DNA from 3 places in the Arthrobacter sp. Soil761 genome. Region 1 is predicted to be linked to each of the others. Evidence: riboswitches for the same ligand, from Rfam matches in the RefSeq annotation. Region 1 holds a riboswitch; each other region holds the start of a gene.
The links. A riboswitch is a leader RNA that binds a small molecule or an ion and turns the genes downstream of it on or off. The one in region 1 is predicted to bind thiamine pyrophosphate.
Positions count from the first base shown of each region.

Region 1 (3,907 bases):
GGACCAGCGGCCTGCCGAGCCTGCCCAGGTAGAGCCCGCCGTCCTGCTCCGCCACCGCCTCCAGGCCCAGTGCGCGCTGGTAGTAGTCGGTCATGACCTTCATGTCGCCCACCTTGAGCATTACCGTGCCCATGGCGAGGTCGGCAGGAAGAAGATCCTGGCTGCTGGCTGCGTCGGTCATTTGAAGGCTCCTTGTGTTGGAGGCCGTCACTTCGGCGGCCTGTCACATATTAAAATTACTTGAAGCTTCAATTTATTCCAAGTAGCGGAACCAAATAACTCAACGGATGATGCGGCCGCCCAGCACCACGTGCTCCAGCGCCGTGATCGTGTCCGGGGTGGTCCGGGGGTCGTCCCGGCACACCACGACGTCGGCCCGCGCGCCTTCCTCCAGGTTGTCAGCGCCCAGCCACGCACGCGCTGCCCAGCAGGCGGCATCCAGGGCCGCATGCATGGGCAGGCCGGCCCCGCGCAGGGCGAGGATCTCATCTGCGATCCTGCCGTGCCGGATCACGCTGCCTGCGTCCGTGCCGGCAAAGATCCGGACGCCGGCGGCATGGGCCTCCGCCACCCGTTCCAGCCTGCGTTCCCACAGGGCACGCATGTGGGCGGCGTAGCGCGGAAACTTTGCGTCCGCCTGCTCCGCGATATCAGGAAAGGTGGCGATGTTGATGAGGGTGGGCACGATCGGTACGCCCTGCTCCACGAACCGGGGCAGGTGGCGCGGCAGCAGCCCCGTGGCGTGCTCAATGCAGTCAATGCCGGCGTCCAGCATTTGGTCCAGGGTGTCTTCGGCGAAGCAATGTGCCGTGACCCGGGCACCTTCATCATGGGCAGCCTGCACAGCGTCACGCACGACGGCGGCAGGAAAGGAGGGCGCAAGGTCGCCGGCGCTCCGGTCGATCCAGTCGCCCACCAGTTTGACCCAGCCGTCGCCGTCGCGCGCTTGCTTCCGCACGGCCTCCACGAGCCCGTCGGGTTCGACCTCCGCCGCGAAGCCGCGCAGGTAGCGGCGTGTGCGGGCCACATGCCGTCCTGCACGGATCAGTACCGGGAAGTCCCGGCCGCCCTGCATCCAGCGGGTATCGGCAGGTGAGCCGGCGTCGCGGACCAGCAGGGTTCCGGCGTTGAGGTCAGCCAGCGCCTGCTCCCGGGCAACGGCGGGTTCCACCGGGCCGTCGGGACCCAGGCCGATGTGGCAGTGGGCGTCGACGAACCCCGGCAGCACCCAGCCGTCGAGTTCCCGCGCCGGAGGGGCAGCGGGCCGGCTGAACGTGAGCTTGCCGTCCACCGACCAGAGTCCATGGTGTACCCGGTCCGGTGCGGCCAGGACGGGTCCGCGAAAGTAGATGATGTCTGCCATCGGGCTTCCTTTCGATGCCCGGTCAGGCTAGCACCCGCAAATGTGACACCGCCCTTCCGGGGGCCTGTGGTAGCTTCTTCTCTGACCACACGGGAGCCCTTGCAGGGGCTGAGATCGGGCTGACGCAGCCTGCGACCGTTGAACCTGTCCGGGTAATGCCGGCGAAGGAAGTGAGTATTCCCTTGAGTACGCAAAACACCCAGTTGAACCCTGCCCACATGCCGTCCACCGGGGGTTCCGGAGCCGGCTCCACGCCCCAGGTGAACCAGTCCGAAGTGACCCGGTCCCTGGCGTCGCATTCGCTGGCCTATATCGACGACGCCGGGTCCGGCATCCGGGTACCCGTCACGGAAATTGCCCTGGAGCCATCGCCCAACGGCCAGCCGAACGCACCGTTCCGGACCTACCGGACGGCGGGGCCGGGAAGCGACCCCGTCCGCGGCCTGGAGCCCTTCCGCGCGGAGTGGATCGTGGCGCGCGGAGACACCGAGGCCTACAGCGGCAGGGAACGCAACCTGCTCGACGATGGCCGCTCGGCCGTCCGCCGCGGCGCCGCCTCCGCGGAGTGGAAGGGCGCGCAGCCGGTGCCCCGCCGCGCCGTCGACGGCCGGACGGTGACCCAGATGCACTATGCCCGGCAGGGCGTCATCACGCAGGAGATGCGCTTCGTGGCGCTGCGCGAGAACTGCGATGTGGAACTGGTCCGGAGCGAACTGGCCGCCGGCCGCGCCATCATTCCGAACAACATCAACCATCCGGAGTCCGAGCCGATGATCATCGGCAAGGCCTTCCTGGTGAAGATCAACGCCAACATCGGAAACTCGGCCGTGACGAGTTCCATCGCGGAGGAGGTGGACAAGCTCCAGTGGGCCACGCAATGGGGCGCCGACACCGTTATGGACCTGTCCACCGGCGACGACATCCACACCACGCGGGAATGGATCATCCGCAACTCCCCCGTCCCGATCGGCACCGTGCCGATCTACCAGGCCCTGGAGAAAGTCAACGGCGAGGCCAACGCGCTGACCTGGGAAATCTTCCGGGACACCGTCATTGAACAATGCGAGCAGGGCGTGGACTACATGACCATCCACGCCGGCGTGCTGCTTCGCTATGTCCCGCTGACCGCCAACCGGGTGACGGGCATTGTGTCCCGCGGCGGCTCCATCATGGCCGGCTGGTGCCTGGCCCACCACCAGGAGAACTTCCTCTACACGCACTTCGATGAGCTGTGCGGGATCTTCGCGAAGTACGACGTTGCCTTCTCCCTGGGCGACGGTTTGCGCCCCGGTTCGACGGCGGACGCCAACGACGCCGCCCAGTTCGCGGAACTGGACACGCTCGCCGAGCTCACCCAGCGCGCGTGGGAGTACGACGTGCAGGTCATGGTGGAGGGGCCCGGCCACGTTCCCTTCCACCTGGTCCGGGAAAACGTCGAGCGGCAGCAGGAACTCTGCAAGGGGGCCCCGTTTTACACCCTGGGCCCGCTGGTGACAGATGTTGCTCCGGGCTATGACCACATCACCTCAGCGATTGGTGCCACCGAGATTGCCCGTTACGGCACCGCGATGCTGTGCTACGTCACCCCGAAGGAACACCTGGGCCTGCCCAACAAGGACGACGTGAAGACCGGCGTGATCACCTACAAGATCGCCGCGCACGCGGCGGACCTGGCCAAGGGGCACCCGGGGGCGCATGAGCGGGACGACGCCTTGTCCAAGGCGCGGTTCGAATTCCGCTGGCGGGACCAGTTCGCACTGTCCCTGGACCCGGTGACGGCTGAGGCGTTCCACGACGAGACGCTGCCGGCTGAGCCTGCCAAGACGGCGCACTTCTGTTCGATGTGCGGGCCCAAGTTTTGCTCCATGCGGATCAGCCAGGACATCCGCGACGAATTTGGTTCCGCGGAGGCGCAGGCGGCACTGGCCGATGCTGCGGCCGGGATGCGCGGGAAGAGCGAGGAATTCCTGGCGGCCGGCGGCAAGGTCTACCTGCCGGAACTGCGGGTGCCTGCTGACAGCTAGGACGCGCGGGCCGGCTGGCTCCGGCTGACCTGGCTGATGAACTGCCGGATGGCCCGGTCCCCGTCCGGGGAGTCATGGGGCCGGTGTCCTCCCGCGGCAACGCGGTGCAGGGCCCCGGTCTCCCGGAGGTACCCGGCGATTTCCTCGTAGAGCGGTTCCCACCCACCGGTCAGCACCAGCGTGGGCACCCCGGGAACAATGTGCAGCGGCGCCTCCCATGACGGGGCCTGGAGCCGCAGCCTGCGGGCGGACCTTTTTTCTTCCGTGGTGGCGGGCTGCTGGAGGTCGGTGGCGAAGACCCGCCGGACGAATTCGCGCTGGAAGTCTTCGTCGCTGAGCTGGTGGCGCACGTCGAAGAGGGGCTGCATGAGGCTGATGTGGGCGGCAGTGGCCGGGAGTTCCGCTGTCAGGGAGAGGCAGGCCGGTTCCACCAGCGTCAATGAGAAGACCAGGTCCGGACGTTCGACGGCGGCCATCATGGCCGCGATCGCCCCCTGGGAGTGCGCCACCACATGCCCGC
Region 1 covers NZ_LMSF01000001.1:222,660-226,566, forward strand. Annotated here, with positions in the region: gene ASG79_RS01085 (VOC family protein) at 1-181, opposite strand, end outside; gene ASG79_RS01090 (amidohydrolase family protein) at 281-1,363, opposite strand; TPP riboswitch at 1,443-1,550, shown strand; gene thiC (phosphomethylpyrimidine synthase ThiC) at 1,582-3,387, shown strand; gene ASG79_RS01100 (alpha/beta fold hydrolase) at 3,384-3,907, opposite strand, start outside.

Region 2 (3,907 bases), on a different contig from region 1:
GTCCTCGGGGACCGTTCCGTCAAAGGCGGTATAGGAGGCGCCCCGGAACAGCATGCCGGCGGAATGCATGATGGCCAGCTGGCGGGGATCGGTGGGATCCAGGGAACGCAGGTATTCGCCGTAGCTGACTTCACCGTCCCAGGGCCTGCCCAGCACCTCGGTCTGCAGCCGGAAATGCTTCAGCGACCGTTCGTCCGGGGCGGGCATGGTGCGCAGGATTCCCACCTTGCCCTCCAGCATGAGCTGCGCGGCGGCCATCCCGGTCATCAGGGAAATCTGCGCGTTCCAGTCCTCCACGGGAAGCTGCGGTACGGCAGCAATGCGGTAGCCGCCGTCGGGCAGTTGGACAATTTCCTGCTCGGGCATGTTGAGGCTGGCCCCGCCGCGTTCCCGCTCCAGGGCCACCCGCTTCAGGCCCACCTCGCGGAGGAGCCGCAGCACCGGCGAGGCCGTCCCGGCGTCGAGGTCTTCCTGCGCACCCTTGTAGCTGAGCTTGTCGCGGCTGCGGACCCGTGCCCGCCTGACGCCCACCGACACAACCGTTGCGTCGCCGTCGAGCGCGAAGTCCCATATGAAAGCCGAACAATCCTGGCCCGGCAGCAGGCTTCCTGCCCCCTCGCTGATCACTTCCGGGTGCAGCGGAATCCGACCGTCCGGAGCGTAGAACGTCTGGCCACGTCGCCGGGTCTCGGCGTCCAGGGGACCTCCCGGCGCAACAAACGCCGGCACATCGGCGATCGCGTACATTACCCGGTAGCCGTTCCCGTCCGGTTCGATGAACACCGCCTGGTCCAGGTCCGTGGAGGAGGCCGGATCGATGGTCACGAACTGGACGGCGGTCAGGTCGTAGGACGGAAGCTTCAGCGCTGCCACAGCGGCCCGGGCATCCGCCACTGCCTCAGCCGGGTACGGTCCCGGCAGTTCAAGTTCGGTGCGCAGCAGGCCCAACGCCTCTTCCAGGGCGTTCGTGTGGTCATGGACGTTTGGAGCCAGCCGATGATGTGACACAAAAGTCAGCGTAGCTCCAAGTCCGCCGATATGGCATCAGGCGGCGGCGGCGTCCAATGCGTCGAGGAGGGAGGCGGCAGCGGCGGCGGGATCGGAGGCCTCGGTGATGGCGCGCACCACCACGATCCTGCGCGCACCGGCTTCCGCCACCTGGTGGACGTTTCCGTGGTCAATGCCGCCAATGGCGAACCAGGGCACGGGGTCCGCCGCCTGCCGTGAGGCCTCGGCGGCATACTTCACCAGGTCAGTGCCCACGGCGGACCTGCCGGGTTTGGTGGGGGTTGCCCAGACCGGACCCACGCAGAAGTAGTCCAGCCCGGCTGGTCCGGCAGTTGCTGCCAGGGCGGCGTCCACCTGCCCGGTGGTGTGGCTGGAGAGCCCGATGGCGGCGTTGCCGTTGACCAGCGTGCGCGCCGCCGCCAGCGGCAGGTCCTTCTGGCCGATGTGGAACACCGGTGCCCCGGAGAGGACGGCGATGTCCGCACGGTCATTGACCGCCCACAGCTTTCCGTGCCGTACCGCGGATTCCTTCAGCACCGCCAGGAGGTCCAGTTCCTCGGCCGCCTCGATGGTCTTGTCGCGCAGCTGGATGATGTCCACGCCACCGGCGAACGCGGCGTCAACGAACTCCGCGAAGTCGCCGCGGTCCCGGCGCGCATCGGTGCAGAGGTACAGGCGGGCTGCCTTCAGGGCGTCGTTGTCCCGTGAATTGACGACTTCGGTGGCTGGAGCGTGGTGGCCGGCGGGAAAGGAAGGGGTGGACACATTCATGCGTGCAAGCCTAGTTCCTCTAAACTGGGCTGGTACTGCGGGAGCCCGCGGCGGCTGTCACAAAGCGCCGGGCTGAGAGGGCGTCAGAGCCGACCGCTTGACCTGATCCGGTTAATGCCGGCGTAGGGAAGGAACCCACATGCGTACCCCCTTCACCCATCACCCCGGGTCCGCCCGCAGCTCCATTCCCTCCACCCTCCGGGCCGACGTTGCCGTCATCGGCGGGGGAGTGGTGGGGCACGGCATTGCCTGGGAGGCGCAGCGTTCAGGGCGCTCGGTGGTCCTCATTGATGACGCGCCCGGTACCGGCGCCAGCTGGGCGGCGGCCGGCATGCTGGCTCCCGTCAGCGAACTGCATTACCAGGAGGAAGAGCTCCTGGAACTGATGCTTGACGCATCATCGCGCTGGCCCGGGTTCGCCGCCGGGCTGGGCAGGGCAACGGGCGCGGATTCCGGATACCTGACGACGCCGACCCTCGCCGTGGGTGCCGACGCGGCCGACCGCCGGGCGCTGATGGACCTGCGCACAGTCCAGCAGGCCAACGGGCTGGCGGTGGAACCCCTGACCGTGCGGGAGGCCCGGAAGCGTGAGCCGCTGCTCAGCCCGGCCATTGCGTGCGCACTTGATACCCCGGCGGACCACCAGGTGGATCCCCGGCGCCTGGTGGCCGCCTTGCGGCTGGCCCTGGCCGGCGCAGCGCAGGAGCAGCCCCAGCTGGCGGTTGCCGGGGCAGTGGAAGGTTTTGCCGTGCCGGAGCGGGCAGCCGGGCTGCTGTGGGAGGGCGGAACGGTTTCCGGGGTCCGCCTGGCCGGGGGCGGCACGGTGCTGGCAACGGAGACCGTGGTGGCCAATGGCCTGCAGGCGGGGGCGCTTGACGGCCTGCCGGACGGCCTTGAGCTGCCGCTGCGGCCCGTGCACGGGGATATCCTGCGCCTTGCCGTTCCCCGCCACCTTCAGCCCTTGGTGACGTCAACGGTGCGCGGCCTGGTCCACGGCATCCCCGTGTACATCGTTCCCAGGCAGGACGGGACCGTGGTGATCGGAGCCACGCAGCGGGAGGATGCCCTCTCCGATGCCGTGAGTGCCGGCGGTGTCTACCAGCTGCTGCGGGATGCGCAGGCTCTGGTGCCCGCCGTCGCTGAACTCGAACTCATGGAATGCACCGCCCGCGCCCGCCCCGGTACCCCTGACAACGCGCCGCTCCTGGGCCGGGTGCCGGCCGCTCCGGGCGCCGGGGGAGGACAGGCCGGGCACGTCCCCGGACTCATCATCGCCGCCGGGTTCTTCCGGCACGGAGTCCTGCTCACTCCCGCCGCGGCGGCCATCTGCAGGGAACTGCTGGACGGCAGGGCCGATCCCCGCTGGGGACCCTTCAGCCCGGACCGGTTTTCCAGGCCGGCAACGGCAGCAACAAGCCCCCACATCAAGGAGACTGCGTGAACATCACCCTTAACGGAAACCCGCACACGGTGGCCGACGGAGCTTCGATCACCACGCTGGTCAGCGAGGTCACCGGACGCCCGCTGGCGGACAACGGACAGGCGACCGACGGCGGGAAACTCGGCGTCGCCGTCGCGCACAATGCCCAGGTGGTGCCGCGCAGCCAATGGTTCGCCACCGCGCTCGCCGACGGCGACGACATCGAACTTGTTACAGCAGTACAGGGAGGCTGACGCCATGACCGAAACCAGCACCATCAACCCTGCAGGAAACGCCGGTGCCGGCGACGCCCTGGTGATCGACGGCGTCGCGCTGGGTTCCAGGCTCATCATGGGCACCGGGGGAGCGCCCAGCCTCGATGGCCTGGGCGCGGCGCTCCTTGCCTCCGGCACCGCGCTGACCACCGTGGCCATGCGGCGCTACTCCACGGCTGAAACCGGCTCGCTGTTCCAGCTGCTGGTGGATCATGGAATCCGGGTCCTGCCCAATACGGCCGGCTGCTTCACGGCCAGGGACGCGGTCCTTACCGCGGAACTGGCCCGGGAGGCCCTGGAAACAGACTGGGTGAAACTGGAGGTCATCGCCGATGAACAAACCCTCCTGCCGGACGCCGTGGAACTGGTCGAGGCCACCGAGCAACTGGTCAACCGCGGCTTCAAGGTCTTCGCCTACACCAACGACGATCCC
Region 2 covers NZ_LMSF01000032.1:38,482-42,388, reverse strand. Annotated here, with positions in the region: gene ASG79_RS21685 (RNB domain-containing ribonuclease) at 1-1,008, opposite strand, end outside; gene thiE (thiamine phosphate synthase) at 1,045-1,779, opposite strand; TPP riboswitch at 1,807-1,926, shown strand; gene thiO (glycine oxidase ThiO) at 1,919-3,220, shown strand; gene thiS (sulfur carrier protein ThiS) at 3,217-3,453, shown strand; gene ASG79_RS21665 (thiazole synthase) at 3,458-3,907, shown strand, end outside.
Region 2: another riboswitch for thiamine pyrophosphate. It lies ahead of thiO (glycine oxidase ThiO); the one in region 1 lies ahead of thiC (phosphomethylpyrimidine synthase ThiC).

Region 3 (3,907 bases), on a different contig from region 1:
CATCCAGGAGCTCGGACAGGAAGGACGCCAGCTCGGCCCAGGTGTTGGCGTCCTGCCCGAACGTGGGTTCATCCAGGACCAGGACCTGCGGGCTGGCGGCAAGGACGGTGGCCACGGACAGCCGCCGCTTCTCGCCACCGGAGAGCGTGTAGGGGTTGGCGTCCACCAGCGCGGTGAGCCGCAGCCGCTCCAGCAGTTCGTCCACCCGATCCCCGCCGTGGCCCAGGTGCCGGGGGCCGAACAGCAGTTCGTCAAGCACCTTGCCGGTCACGAACTGGTGCTCCGGCTCCTGGAACACCGTCCCCACTCGGGAAATCAGCTGATCCGCCTTCCACCGGTACGGGTCAATGCCGGCACCGCGGCTCAGGTCCATGGTGGCGGAGACCTTTCCGGACACCGGTTCCAGCAGCCCTGCCAGGGTCAGGGCGAAAGTGGACTTACCGGCGCCGTTGGGACCCGTCACGGCGAGCGCCTGCCCGGCGCGCACCTGCGCGGCCAGGCCTTCCTGGACCGGTGACGGCGGAATCTTCCTTAAGCCCTTGCGTCGGGGACGTTCGCGGGCGACTCCCAACTGTTCGGCCGCGAGCAGGAGGTTTCCCGTGCCGGGGGCCGGGACCACCGCCCGGGCACGGGTTGCCGGGACGTAGCCGGGGACCCACACACCGGCGGCGGCCAGCATGGCCCGCGCCTCCGTGAGCACCTGGTCCGGCGGCCCGTCCAGGAGTACGGCAGGATCCGCGGCGGAGCCCGGCTGCAGGACCACGATCCGGTCCACCAGGTCCTTCCACACGGACACCCGGTGCTCCACCACCACCAGCGTGGCCCCGGTCTTGTCCAGGCACCGCGCCACGGCATCGCGGACCTCCAACACGCCGTCCGGGTCCAGGTTGGCGGTTGGCTCATCCAGGAGGATCAGGCCCGGGCGCATGGCCAGGATGCCGGCCAGCGCCAGGCGCTGCTTTTGCCCGCCGGACAGGGCCGACGTCGGGTGGTCCAGCGGCAGGTGGGACAGTCCGACGTCGGCAAGCGCCTCGTGCACGCGCGCCCAGATTGCTTCCCGTGGGACGGCAAGGTTTTCGGCACCGAAGGCGACGTCGTCCCCCACCCGCGACAGGACCACCTGCGTCTCGGGGTCCTGCTGCATAAGTCCGGCGCGCCCGCGCTGGGCGCGGGGCACGGCGCCGTCAACCAGCAGCGAACCCGACTCGTCGGCGTCCCCCGCCTCGCCGCCGTCGTCGTTAATGTCCCCCAGCACCCCTGCGAGCGCATGCAGGAGCGTGGACTTCCCGGCACCCGAGGGGCCGAGCAGGAGCACCCGCTCCCCCGGGCTGATGTCCAGGTCAAGCGCGTGGACGGCAGGCTTGGCCCTGCCGGCATGCCGCCACCCCCAGCCCCGGGCTGTGACGGCGGCAGGGCGGACGGTGCCGCCGTCACGCTGGGCTGGTGCCATCAGGAGAAGACAGGCTCCGTGGCGGCCTTGCGCGAAGCGAAGGAGCTCAGCACGCCCGTACGCGCCAGGCCGCGCGTGGCCAGCCAGGACAGGGCGCCGGCGAGAATGGCGCCGGAGAGGGTGGTCAGCACGATGTACGCCAGCTTGTCCGCACCGGAGTAGGCGATGTTCCAGCCCCACGGTGCGAACGAGTCATTCAGTCCGCAGAAGAATCCAGCCGCGGCGCCTGCCAGCAGGGAGACGGGCAGGTTGAACTTGCGGTAGACGAAGATGGCGAAGATGATTTCCGCGCCGAGGCCCTGGATGAAGCCGGAGAAGAGGACCGAGGCACCGTACTGGGAACCCATGAGGAGTTCCCCGGTGGCGGCCACGGTTTCACAGAACAGGGCGGCTCCGGGCTTGCGGATGATGAGCATTCCCAGCACGCCGGGAATCATCCAGCCGCCCGCCAGCAGCCCGGTCAGGGGCGGGTAGGCGGCATTCATGGGGGCAGAAAGCGCGGCTGCTCCCTGGTCCCACGCCCAGAAAATGACGCCGCCCGCGATGGCCACCAGCGCGGCGACCACGATGTCCACGACGCGCCAGGACTTACTGGTGGTCTTCTTGATTGCTGCAGTACTCATGTGATCCTCCTGGGAAACAGGAGGGGAAAGTGGACCCGGCTGACGGCTGTTGCCGTGCAGCCGCGGCACTTTGAGAACTCGACTCCCTTGCGCCGGTACTAACCGGATCAGGTTCGAGGGTCTGCGGCTGTCCGCACTCTCAGCGCCCACCTGCGGTGCCCGGCTTGTGCCAGGATGTCCGACGGCGGCGCTCCCCTGTCGTTATTAGTGGTGCTTTTGGATGGGTAAGGCTTTTTGAACTGCCCTTCCGGGCGTGGTCAAGTTTACACCTGGCGGGGGTAGATTGAGGGCCATGAGCGCCATTCCACCGGATGTGACCGGATTCGATCCTGATTCCGCCGACGCCCAGCTGGAGGGGTCACTGGAAGCGTCGATCGCCCGCATCGAGGCGGAGGTCCGGGAGCTCCAGTTCCCCGGCTTTTCGCTGGATGACGCGTTGAACCTGGGCCTGCTCCTGGTGGAGCTGGGCAAGGAGCGGTCCCTTCCCATCGCCATCGACATCACCAAGGGCGAGCAGGTCCTGTTCCACGTCGCGCTCCCGGGCGCCACGCCGGACAACGGGCACTGGATCCGCGCCAAGCAGCGCACTGCCGCCCGGTACGAGGTGCCGTCACTTTTGGTGGGGCTTCGCGGCCGGCTGGGCGGCGGCCGGATCGAGGACAACGCCTGGTTCGATCAATCCCGGTATGCAGCCCATGGCGGCGCCTTTCCGATCTACGTCACCGGCGTGGGCGCCGTGGCCACGGTGACCGTCTCCGGGTTGCCGCAGCTGCAGGACCATGACCTGGTGGTTGAGGCGCTGCGCGACATCCTGGGGTCGTCGCTGCGGGATTAGGCGCCGGTTGACCTGCCGCCAACAGGAAGCCTGCTTAGCTTTTATTAGTAATCATGCTTACTATATTGGTTCCCGGGTTTCGAGGAGGACAGGGCATGGGAGTCACCATGGGCGGTCCCGCGTTCGTTCCCGTCACCAGCGCGGCAGACCAAGGAGCACCATGAGAATCCCGGAATCCAGAGGCCCCCTCAGCAACGCCCTGTTCGCACTCCTTGCGCAGGCTCCGGCCGAAGCCGGGACGGGGCTGGACGGGCTGTACCACCTCGCGGCACGGCAGGTGGCCGGCACTAATGACATCATCGGCGACGAGGACATCCAGCTGGCCCTCTTCTGCCTCTACGAGCTCCACTATTCCGGCCTGGCCGGCGTCTCCGACAACTGGGAGTGGGAGCCGGCGTTAATCCGGGTCCGGCAGCTGGTCGAGGCACCGTTTGAGGCAGCCCTCCGTGCTGCCGCGCACCAGGCCGCCGCAGACTTCGAACTGCCTGCCGGTGCCCTGACCAGCGACCAGGTCGCCGACGTCCTGTTCGGCCTCGCAGCCACGGACACCGGGCCCAGCGTCTCCCGCTACGTCGCCAGGAGGGCGGGCCTGGACCAGCTCCGGGAGTTCCTGATCCACAAGTCGATGTACCAGCTGAAGGAAGCCGACCCGCATACATGGGCCATTCCGCGGCTCAGCGGACGGCCCAAGGCGGCCCTGGTGGAAATCCAGGCGGATGAATACGGCGGCGGCCGCCCCGAGCGCATGCACAGCGCGCTGTTCGCCCGGACCATGCGCGGTTTGGGCCTCGACGTCAGCTACGGCGCGTACGTGGATGCCGTCCCCGCCGTCTCCCTCGCGTCCGTCAACCTCATGTCGCTGTGCGGCCTGAACCGGCGGCTCCGGGGTGCCATCACCGGCCACCTGGCGATCTACGAGATGACCTCCTCCCAGCCCAACCGGTTCTACGGCAACGGATTCCGCCGGCACGGTTTCGGCGCGGACATCACCCACTACTT
Region 3 covers NZ_LMSF01000023.1:372,825-376,731, forward strand. Annotated here, with positions in the region: gene ASG79_RS13850 (ABC transporter ATP-binding protein) at 1-1,450, opposite strand, end outside; gene ASG79_RS13855 (ECF transporter S component) at 1,450-2,073, opposite strand; TPP riboswitch at 2,140-2,280, opposite strand; gene ASG79_RS13860 (heme-degrading domain-containing protein) at 2,366-2,908, shown strand; gene ASG79_RS13865 (iron-containing redox enzyme family protein) at 3,069-3,907, shown strand, end outside.
Region 3: another riboswitch for thiamine pyrophosphate. It lies ahead of ASG79_RS13855 (ECF transporter S component); the one in region 1 lies ahead of thiC (phosphomethylpyrimidine synthase ThiC).